One region of the Streptomyces sp. NPDC033136 genome, then DNA from elsewhere that is predicted to be linked to it. Evidence: riboswitches for the same ligand, from Rfam matches in the RefSeq annotation. Region 1 holds a riboswitch; the other holds the start of a gene.
What was found. A riboswitch is a leader RNA that binds a small molecule or an ion and turns the genes downstream of it on or off. The one in region 1 is predicted to bind S-adenosylmethionine.
Positions count from the first base shown of each region.

Region 2: it holds a riboswitch for S-adenosylmethionine, as region 1 does, so the genes downstream of both, ACZ5TL_RS10900 (aminotransferase class V-fold PLP-dependent enzyme) here and thrC (threonine synthase) in region 1, are expected to answer to the same signal.

Region 1 is NZ_JBVIPD010000015.1:76,428-80,834, reverse strand. Features, by position in the region: gene ACZ5TL_RS25730 (ubiquitin-like small modifier protein 1) at 369-644, opposite strand; gene thrC (threonine synthase) at 641-1,927, opposite strand; SAM riboswitch class I at 1,946-2,101, opposite strand; gene ACZ5TL_RS25720 (glucosyl-3-phosphoglycerate synthase) at 2,257-3,228, shown strand; gene ACZ5TL_RS25715 (alpha,alpha-trehalose-phosphate synthase (UDP-forming)) at 3,302-4,407, shown strand, end outside.
Region 2 is NZ_JBVIPD010000005.1:62,323-66,729, forward strand. Features, by position in the region: gene qcrB (cytochrome bc1 complex cytochrome b subunit) at 1-139, shown strand, start outside; gene trpD (anthranilate phosphoribosyltransferase) at 306-1,370, shown strand; SAM riboswitch class IV at 1,437-1,553, shown strand; gene ACZ5TL_RS10900 (aminotransferase class V-fold PLP-dependent enzyme) at 1,717-3,105, shown strand; gene ACZ5TL_RS10905 (glycerate kinase family protein) at 3,060-4,271, opposite strand; gene ACZ5TL_RS10910 (SLC13 family permease) at 4,281-4,407, opposite strand, start outside.

The sequences.
Region 1 (4,407 bases):
GGGCGTGCGCCGGAACGCGTCGACCGCGGCTGAATGTATCTGTCCAACTGCCGTCTGCAACAGGTCAATCGGACGAGAATTCTGGACGCGCAGGGTCCGGAATGCAGGGAGGGTTCGCCCGAATCCAGGGCAATTCGGGCTACACAAAAAGAACAAAAGCCGCGAAAGACGCGCACACTTTGGCTACATCTTGTCGGGCTCGCGGCAGGAATTCACGGTTCCGATCAGGAGATCGGGATCGCGTTCCCCAACTGTACCCCGCTCAACCACACAGAATTGCCCCCTCCGCTTCTCTCACGGAGGGGGCAATTCGATGAACTCTCGGTGACCGGCATTACTCAAGGTAACAACCAAGCCGGTCGACCGGTTCAGCCACCGGCGACAGCCGGGATGATCGACACGCCGGCACCGTCCGGTGTGGCCGTCTCCAGCCCCTGCTCGAAGCGCACGTCGTCGTCGTTGACGTACACGTTGACGAACCGGCGCAGCTTGCCCTGGTCGTCCAGCACCCGGGCGGCGATCCCGGTGTGGTTCTTCTCCAGGTCGGCGATGACCTCGCCGAGGGTCGCGCCGTCGGCGGCGACCTCGGCCTGCCCGCCGGTGTAGGTGCGCAGGATGGTGGGGATGCGGACGGTCACGCTCATGCGAGGCCAGCCTCTCGGAAGGAGTCCAGGTTCGGGCGGATGGTTGCGGTGAGGCCGGTGCCGGCCACCGCGTCGAGGGTCTTGAGGCCGTCGCCGGTGTTGAGGACGACGGTGGTCTTGGCCGGGTCGAGCAGCCCGTTCTCGATCAGCTTCTTCGCCACGCCCACCGTCACACCACCGGCGGTCTCCGCGAAGATGCCCTCGGTCCGGGCGAGGATCTTGATCGCCTCGACGACCTGCGCGTCGTTCACGTCCTCCACCGCACCGCCCGTGCGGCGCGCGATGTCGAGCACGTAGGGACCGTCCGCCGGGTTGCCGATCGCCAGCGACTTGGCGATGGTGTCCGGCTTCTGGGGCCGTACGACGTCATGGCCGGCCTTGAACGCCGTGGACACCGGGGAGCAGCCCTCGGCCTGCGCGCCGAAGATCTTGTACGGCTTGTCCTCGACCAGCCCGAGCTTGATGAGCTCCTGCAGACCCTTGTCGATCTTCGTGAGCTGGGAGCCGGAGGCGATCGGCACCACGAGCTGGTCCGGCAGCCGCCAGCCGAGCTGCTCGCAGATCTCGTACGCGAGGGTCTTGGAACCCTCCGCGTAGTACGGCCGCAGGTTGACGTTGACGAAGCCCCAGCCCTCGCCGGCCGGGTCGCCGATCAGCTCGGAGCAGAAGCGGTTCACGTCGTCGTAGTTGCCCTCGATGCCGACGAGCTCGCCGCCGTAGACCGCGGCCATGACGACCTTGCCGTGCTCCAGGTCGTGCGGGATGAACACGCAGGAGCGGAAGCCGGCGCGGGCCGCGGCGGCGCCCACCGCGCCGGCGAGGTTGCCGGTGGAGGAGCAGGAGAGCGTGGTGAAGCCGAAGGCGCGGGCGGCCTCCAGGGCCTGGGCGACGACGCGGTCCTTGAAGGAGTGCGTCGGGTTGCCGGAGTCGTCCTTGACGAAGAGCTTGCCGGCGTCGACACCCAGCTCACGCGCGAGGTTGTCGGCCTTGACGAGCTGGGTCCAGCCCGGGTTGATGTTCGGCTTGTCCGCCACGTCGGCCGGGACCGGCAGCAGCGGGGCGTAGCGCCAGATGTTCGCGGGGCCCGCTTCGATCCGCTTGCGGAGCTCCTCGGCGTCGTAGGCCGAGAAGTCGTAGGCGATCTCCAGCGGGCCGAAACACTCCTCGCACGCGAAGACCGGGCCGAGGGGGACGCGGTGACCGCACTCGCGGCAGCTCAGGGCAGCGGCGGGGCCGAGGTCGACGGTGGGGTTCGTGGTGCTTGCAACAGTCTGCACAGCCATGTGAGGCGAGGCCCTTTCTCCTCATCTTCCTCACGACGCATCTCGCCGTGAGACGGATTTGGCACCTTCCCTAGTCGGGAGCCTCGCGAAGTGGTCGCCAGTGACCTACGAGAACCGACTGGAGGGTTGCCGGGGCTTCATCGGGCCGTTTCCCTCTGCCCCTCTGGATGAGCTGTATGTGGTTGTAGACGGCGGGCGACCTCGGACATGCGATGGTCATCCGCGTTGTTCAAGACTGTAACCGACGACCAGGACAGTTGAGATAGTCGTCCGAACCGCGAGACGCGTCACATTCCGTCCCGCCGAGAGAACGCTAAGGAGCCGCCACGGTGCTGGAAGAAGTCGAGCGCTGGCTGAGCACCCGTTCCTGGTCCGCGCACGAGCGCCCGCTCCACCGGATTCTGGCCGCCAAGCAGCGCACGGGCCGGACCGTCAGTGTGGTGCTGCCCGCGCTGAACGAGGAGGAGACCGTCGGCGACATCGCCGCGGTCATCCGCCACGACCTGATGCTGCAGGTCCCGCTCGTCGACGAGCTGGTCGTCGTGGACTCGGGATCGACCGACCGCACCTCGGAGGTGGCCGCCGCCGCGGGCGCGACGGTGGTGCACCGGGACGCGATACTCCCGCGCCTGCCCGCCCTGCCCGGCAAGGGCGAGGTGCTGTGGCGCTCGCTCCTCGTCACCCGCGGGGACATCGTCTGCTTCGTCGACGCGGACCTGAGGGACTTCTCGTCCGACTTCGTCTCCGGGATCGTGGGCCCGCTGCTCACCGAGCCGGACGTGGACCTGGTGAAGGGCATGTACGACCGCCCGCTCGGCACTGAGTTCGATTCGCTCGCCTCCGGCAGGACCGCCGGGCAGGGCGGCCGGGTCACCGAGCTGATGGCGCGCCCGCTGCTCAACATGCACTGGCCGCAGCTGGCCGGGTTCGTGCAGCCGCTCGGCGGGGAGTACGCGGCCCGCCGCTCGCTGCTGGAGCAGCTGCCGTTCCCCGTCGGGTACGGCGTCGAGCTGGGCATGCTGGTCGACGCGCTGCACCTGGTGGGCCTGGACGCCCTCGCCCAGGTGGACATCGGGGTGCGCAAGCATCGGCACCAGGACGGGCAGGCGCTGGGCCGGATGGCCGCCGCGATCTACCGCACGGCCCAGCTGCGGCTGGCCCGCGGGCACCTGATCCGGCCGTCCCTGACGCAGTTCGAGCGGGGCGGGGACGGCTTCGAACCGCGGACGTACTCGGTGGATACCGAGGAGCGTCCGCCCATGGCGGAGATCGCCGAGTACCAGGCGCGGAGGGCGGCCTGACCGGGGTGGTTTTCGGCCGGGTGGGCCAGGCCCGCACGTTTGAGCGTTTCCGGGCCGGGCTAGGTTGAGGCGTATGGCTTCAACGTACGGTGCTGCACAGGTGCTGGTGGCCTCCAACCGCGGCCCGGTCTCCTACACGGTGGGTGACGACGGTTCGCTGCACGCCAAGCGGGGCGGCGGCGGGCTGGTCTCGGGGCTGTCCGCGATCGGCTCGGACGCGGACGCGCTGTGGGTGTGCTCGGCGCTGTCCGACGGCGACCGCGAGGCGGTCCGGCGGGGCGTCGGCGAGGACGGCGTACGGATGCTGGACATCCCGGCCGACGTGCACGCGGACGCGTACAACGGCATCGCGAACTCGGTGCTGTGGTTCGTCCACCACATGCTCTACCAGACGCCGCTGGAGCCGGTCTTCGACGCGGAGTTCCGGCGCCGGTGGACGTCCTACGAGACGTACAACCGTGCGTTCGCCGAGGCGCTGGCCGAGGAGGCGGCACCGGGCGCGGCGGTCGTGGTGCAGGACTACCACCTGACGCTGGTGCCGGGCATGCTCCGCGAGCTGCGCCCGGACCTGCGCATCGGCCACTTCTCGCACACCCCGTGGGCGCCGCCGGAGTACTTCCGGATGCTGCCGGACGACGTGGCCGGGCAGGTGCTGCGCGGCATGCTGGGCGCGGACCGGCTGGGCTTCCTCACCCAGCGCTGGGCGGACGCGTTCACGGCGTGCGCCGAGCAGTTCGCGGGCGGGCTCGGGGGCACGCGGATCGGCGTGCACGGGCTGGGGGCCGACGCGGACTTCCTGCGGCGGCGGTCGCACGAGGCGGACGTCGAGGAGCGGATGGCCGCGCTGAGGGAGGAGATCGGCGAGGGCCGCCGGACGATCGTCCGGGTCGACCGAACGGAGCTGTCGAAGAACATCGTGCGCGGCCTGCTGGCCTACCGGCGGCTGCTGGAGTCCCACGCCGAGTGGCGCGAGCGCGTGGTGCACGTGGCGTTCGCCTACCCGTCGCGGCAGGACCTGGCGGTGTACCGGGAGTACACGGCTGAGGTGCGGCGGGTCTCGGAGGAGATCAACGCCGAGTACGGGACGCCGGGGTGGACCCCGGTCGTACTCAACCTCAAGGACGACTTCGCCCGCTCCCTGGCCGCGTACCGGCTGGCCGACGTGGCGCTCGTCAACCC
Region 2 (4,407 bases), on a different contig from region 1:
CGGTGTCGAGCGCAAGGTGAAGGGCTCCGAGAAGCTGCGCGCCAAGCTCAGCGACTCCTACTTCGGTGAGGGTGCCCAGATCCCGAAGCCCACCGCCGAGGAGTACCGGGAGATCACGAGCGGCCACGGCCACCACTGATCACTGCTTCGCCACGCCACAGAGGGGCCCCGTCCGGATGGGGGCACCCCCTGCTCCTTGGAGCTTGGGGGACGGACGGGGCCCTTCGTGGTGCCCCGGGCTGGATAGGGTGGACCCGTTGAGACTCTCGTCCCGCAGTACGGGACGCCTGACCCTGGAGCGGCTTATGAGCGCTGTGACCCCCGCTGGAGGCGACACCGCGGCGGGCCGCTCCTGGCCCGCCCTGCTGAACGGTCTGCTGGACGGCCGGCACCTCGGCGCGGACGACACCGCCTGGGCCATGGACCTGATCATGCGCGGCGAGGCGACCGAGGCGCAGATCGCCGGGTTCGTCGTGGCGCTGCGCGCCAAGGGCGAGACCGTCGAGGAGATCAACGGCCTCGTCCGCACGATGTACGAGCACGCCAACGTGATCGAGGTGCCCGGGGCGACGGTCGACATCGTCGGCACGGGCGGGGACGGCGCCAAGACGGTCAACATCTCCACGATGTCCTCGATCGTCGTCGCCGGCACGGGCGCGAAGGTCGTCAAGCACGGCAACCGGGCCGCGTCCTCGGCCTCCGGGGCCTCCGACGTGCTGGAGAAGCTCGGGGTCAACCTGGAACTGCCGCTCAGCCGGGTCGCGGAGGTCGCCGAGGAGGCCGGGATCACCTTCTGCTTCGCCGTGAAGTTCCATCCGGCGCTGCGGCACGCGGGCGCGGCCCGCGGCCAGCTGGGCATCCGCACGGTGTTCAACGCCCTCGGCCCGCTGACCAACCCGGCCCGGGTGCGCTCCCAGGCCGTCGGGGTGGCGGACCCGCGCATGGCCCCGATCGTCGCGGGCGTCTTCGCCGAACGCGGCAACTCGTCCCTGGTCTTCCGGGGCGACGACGGCCTCGACGAGCTGACCACCACGTCGACGTCCCGGGTGTGGATCGTCCGGGACGGCAAGGTGACCGAGGAGGCCTTCGACCCGCGCGACGTGGGCCTCGAACTGGTCCCCGTGGAGGCGCTGCGCGGAGCGGACGCCTCCTACAACGCGGAGGTCGCCCGCCGCCTGCTGGACGGCGAGACGGGCCCGGTGCGCGACGCGGTCCTGCTGAACTCGGCGGCGGCGCTGGTGGCGCTGGAGCCGACCGCGGCGCCGCTCGCCGAGCAGATCCGCGCCGGTATGGCCAAGGCCGCCGAGTCGATCGACTCCGGGGCCGCCAAGCGGACCCTGGAGCGGTGGGTGGCCGCGAGCAACACGTAGTGCGGGATGTCCCGCAATCCGGACGCGGGTTGCGGGACATCGGTCATTCCCGTACGTTCCTGTCCAGGTCATGAGTGACAGTCATGAGGCCCCGGCCGACTGTCCGGCAACCCTCCGTCCGTGGCGGGGTGCCCCGGGTGAAGACCAGGCCGTAGGCAGCGAGGTCTACGGCAAGCGCGGACCCCTCGCGAACCAGGGGTCCTGGTCGTCGAGGAGCCTTCCGTGAGCCAGCGAATGCGATAGGGCCGCAGAGCCCCGCCTCCGCATCCCCTCTTCCCTTCACCCCCCGCTCGTGGCCTTGTGCGCTCGCGGGGCGGATTCCGCCTGCCCTCACGGGAGTTCCGTCATGTCTGTCTCCACTGCCACCACCGTGTCCACCGTCGCCGCAGCCGCCCCGTCCGTCTGTGCCCCGCTGCCCGTTCTCGGCCGGGACGTCACCGTGCCGCTCGTGACCGGCGGCGAGGTCGGCTACGCCGCGCTCGACTACGCCGCCAGCGCCCCGGCGCTCCAGCGCGTCTGGGACGACGTCGCCGCCTACGCGCCCTACTACGGCAGTGTCCACCGCGGTGCCGGGTACCTGTCCCAGCTGTCGACCGACCTGTTCGAGGACGCCCGCCGGACCGTCGCGGAGTTCCTCGACTGCCGGGACGATGACCAGGTGGTGTTCACCCGGTCCACCACCGACTCCCTCAACCTCCTCGCCGCCGCCCTCCCGGACGACTGCCAGGTGTTCGTGTTCGAGACCGAGCACCACGCCTCCCTGCTGCCCTGGCGCAACGCCCGCGTCAGCTACCTCGACGCCCCGAGCAGCCCCCGCCAGGCCGTCGAGACCCTGGAGCGCGCCCTCGCCGGCCGCGACCCCTCCGGGCCGGCCCTCGTCTGCGTCACCGGCGCCTCCAACGTCACCGGCGAGCTGTGGCCCGTACGGGAACTCGCCGCGGCCGCGCACGCCCACGGCGCCCGGATCGTGCTCGACGCCGCCCAACTGGCCCCGCACCACCCGGTGTCCGTCAAGGACCTCGACGTCGACTGGGTCGCCTTCTCCGGGCACAAGCTGTACGCGCCGTTCGGCTCCGGCGTCCTGGCCGGGCGGGCCGACTGGCTGCGCGCGGCGCAGCCGTACCTCGCGGGCGGCGGCGCCTCGCGGAAGGTCGTGCGGCGCACCGACGGGGGCGTCGACGTGGAGTGGCACGAGAGCGCCGCCCGTCACGAGGCCGGCTCCCCGAACGTCATCGGCGCCTACTCCATCGCCTCCGCCTGCAAGGCCCTCACCGAGGCCGATTTCGCTGCCCTGGCCGCCCGGGAGCGGTACCTGATCGAGAAGGTGCGCGCGGGGCTCGCCGAGGTGCCGCAGGCGCGGGTCCTCTCCCTCTTCGGCGACGACGCCCCGCGCGTCGGGGTTCTCTCCTTCGTCGTCGAGGGCTGGAACAGCTCCCACTTCGCCGCCGCGCTCTCCTCCGAGTACGGCATCGGCGTCCGGGACGGGCTGTTCTGCGCCCACCCGCTGGTGCGCACCCTGCTCGGCGGCGACCCGCAGACGCAGGGCGCGTGCGGGTCGCCCGAGGCCGCGCCCGGGGAGGCGTCGCTCAACGCCATCCGGGTCAGCTTCGGCGCGGGCACGCCGGACGAACACGTGGAGCGGTTCGTCCGGGCCGTGCGGGAACTCGTGACGGACGGGGCGCGGTGGACCTACCGCACGGAGGACGGGCGCTGCGTGCCGGACACCTCCGCCTGACCGGCCCGGCCGGACACCAGGGGTAGCCGGGTGCCGAGGACGATCATCCGCAGGGCCCGTTCGGTGGCGTCCGTGAGCAGTTCGCTCGCCCGCAGCAGCGCCTCCGCCAGGGCCATCGGTGCCGGCAGGATGCCGCTGAACGCGTCCACGCCCGGCACCTCGTGCGCGCCCTCGCCGAGCGTGCCCGCGAGCGCCAGGACCGGGCGGCCGTAGAGTTTGGCCCGGCGGGCCACCTCGGCCGGGACCTTGCCGCGCGGCGTCTGGTGATCCAGCGCGCCCTCGGCGGTGACGACCAGGTCGGCGCGGGCCAGCCGGGCGTCCAGGTCGAGGTGGTCCAGCAGCACGTCGAAGCGGGGCAGGAGACGGGCGCCCAGGGCGGCCAGCCCGGCGCCCAGACCGCCGGAGGCTCCCGTCCCCGGGCCGGAGCGCAGGTCGGTGTCCGGCACGGCGGCATCCCGGGTGAGGACGGACGCCCAGTTCTCCAGGGCCGCCGACAGCTCCTCCACCTGCGCGGGCGTCGCGCCCTTCTGCGGTCCGAAGACCCGGGCCACGCCCCGTGCGCCGCACAGCACGTTGTACGGATTGCACGCGACGAGCAGATCCACCTCCGAGAGCCGCGGGTCCAGACCGGCCGGGTCGACGCGGCGCAGGCGCGTCAGCTCCCGTCCGCCGCGGGGGAGTTCGCGTCCGTCCTCGTCCAGCAGCCGGGCGCCCAGCGCCTGGAGCGCGCCCGCGCCCCCGTCCGAGGTGCCCGAGTCGCCGCAGCCGACCAGGATCCGCCGTACCCCCGAGCCGAGGGCGGCGCGGATCAGCTCGCCGACCCCGTACGTGGTGGTGGCGCCCGGGTCACGCAGGTCGTGCGGGACGAGGGAGAGGCCGGCCACCGCGGCCATCTCCACCACCGCGGTGTCCCCGCCGCCCAGCAGGGCGAAGTGCGCGGCGATGGTCTTCCCGACCGGGCCGGTCGCGGGCACGGTGACGATCCTGCCCCCGGTCGCGGCCGCCAGGGCGAGGGCCGTGCCCTCACCGCCGTCCACGAGTGGGACGAGGTCGATCGCGGTGTGGGGCAGGACCCGGCGCACACCGGCCGCGATGGCGTCGGCGGCGGCCTCGGCGGACAGGGACTCCTTGAAGCCGCTGGGGGCTACGACGACACGGGTCAGCATGGAGGCTCCTCAACGGGTGACGGACACGCCGAGCAGCGGCCACACCGCGACGGCGAAGAGCAGGACGAGCGCGGCGGTCAGCGGTCCCAGGACGGCGGACAGCCGCAGCAGGTCGCGCGGGGCGTAGGTGGGGGTG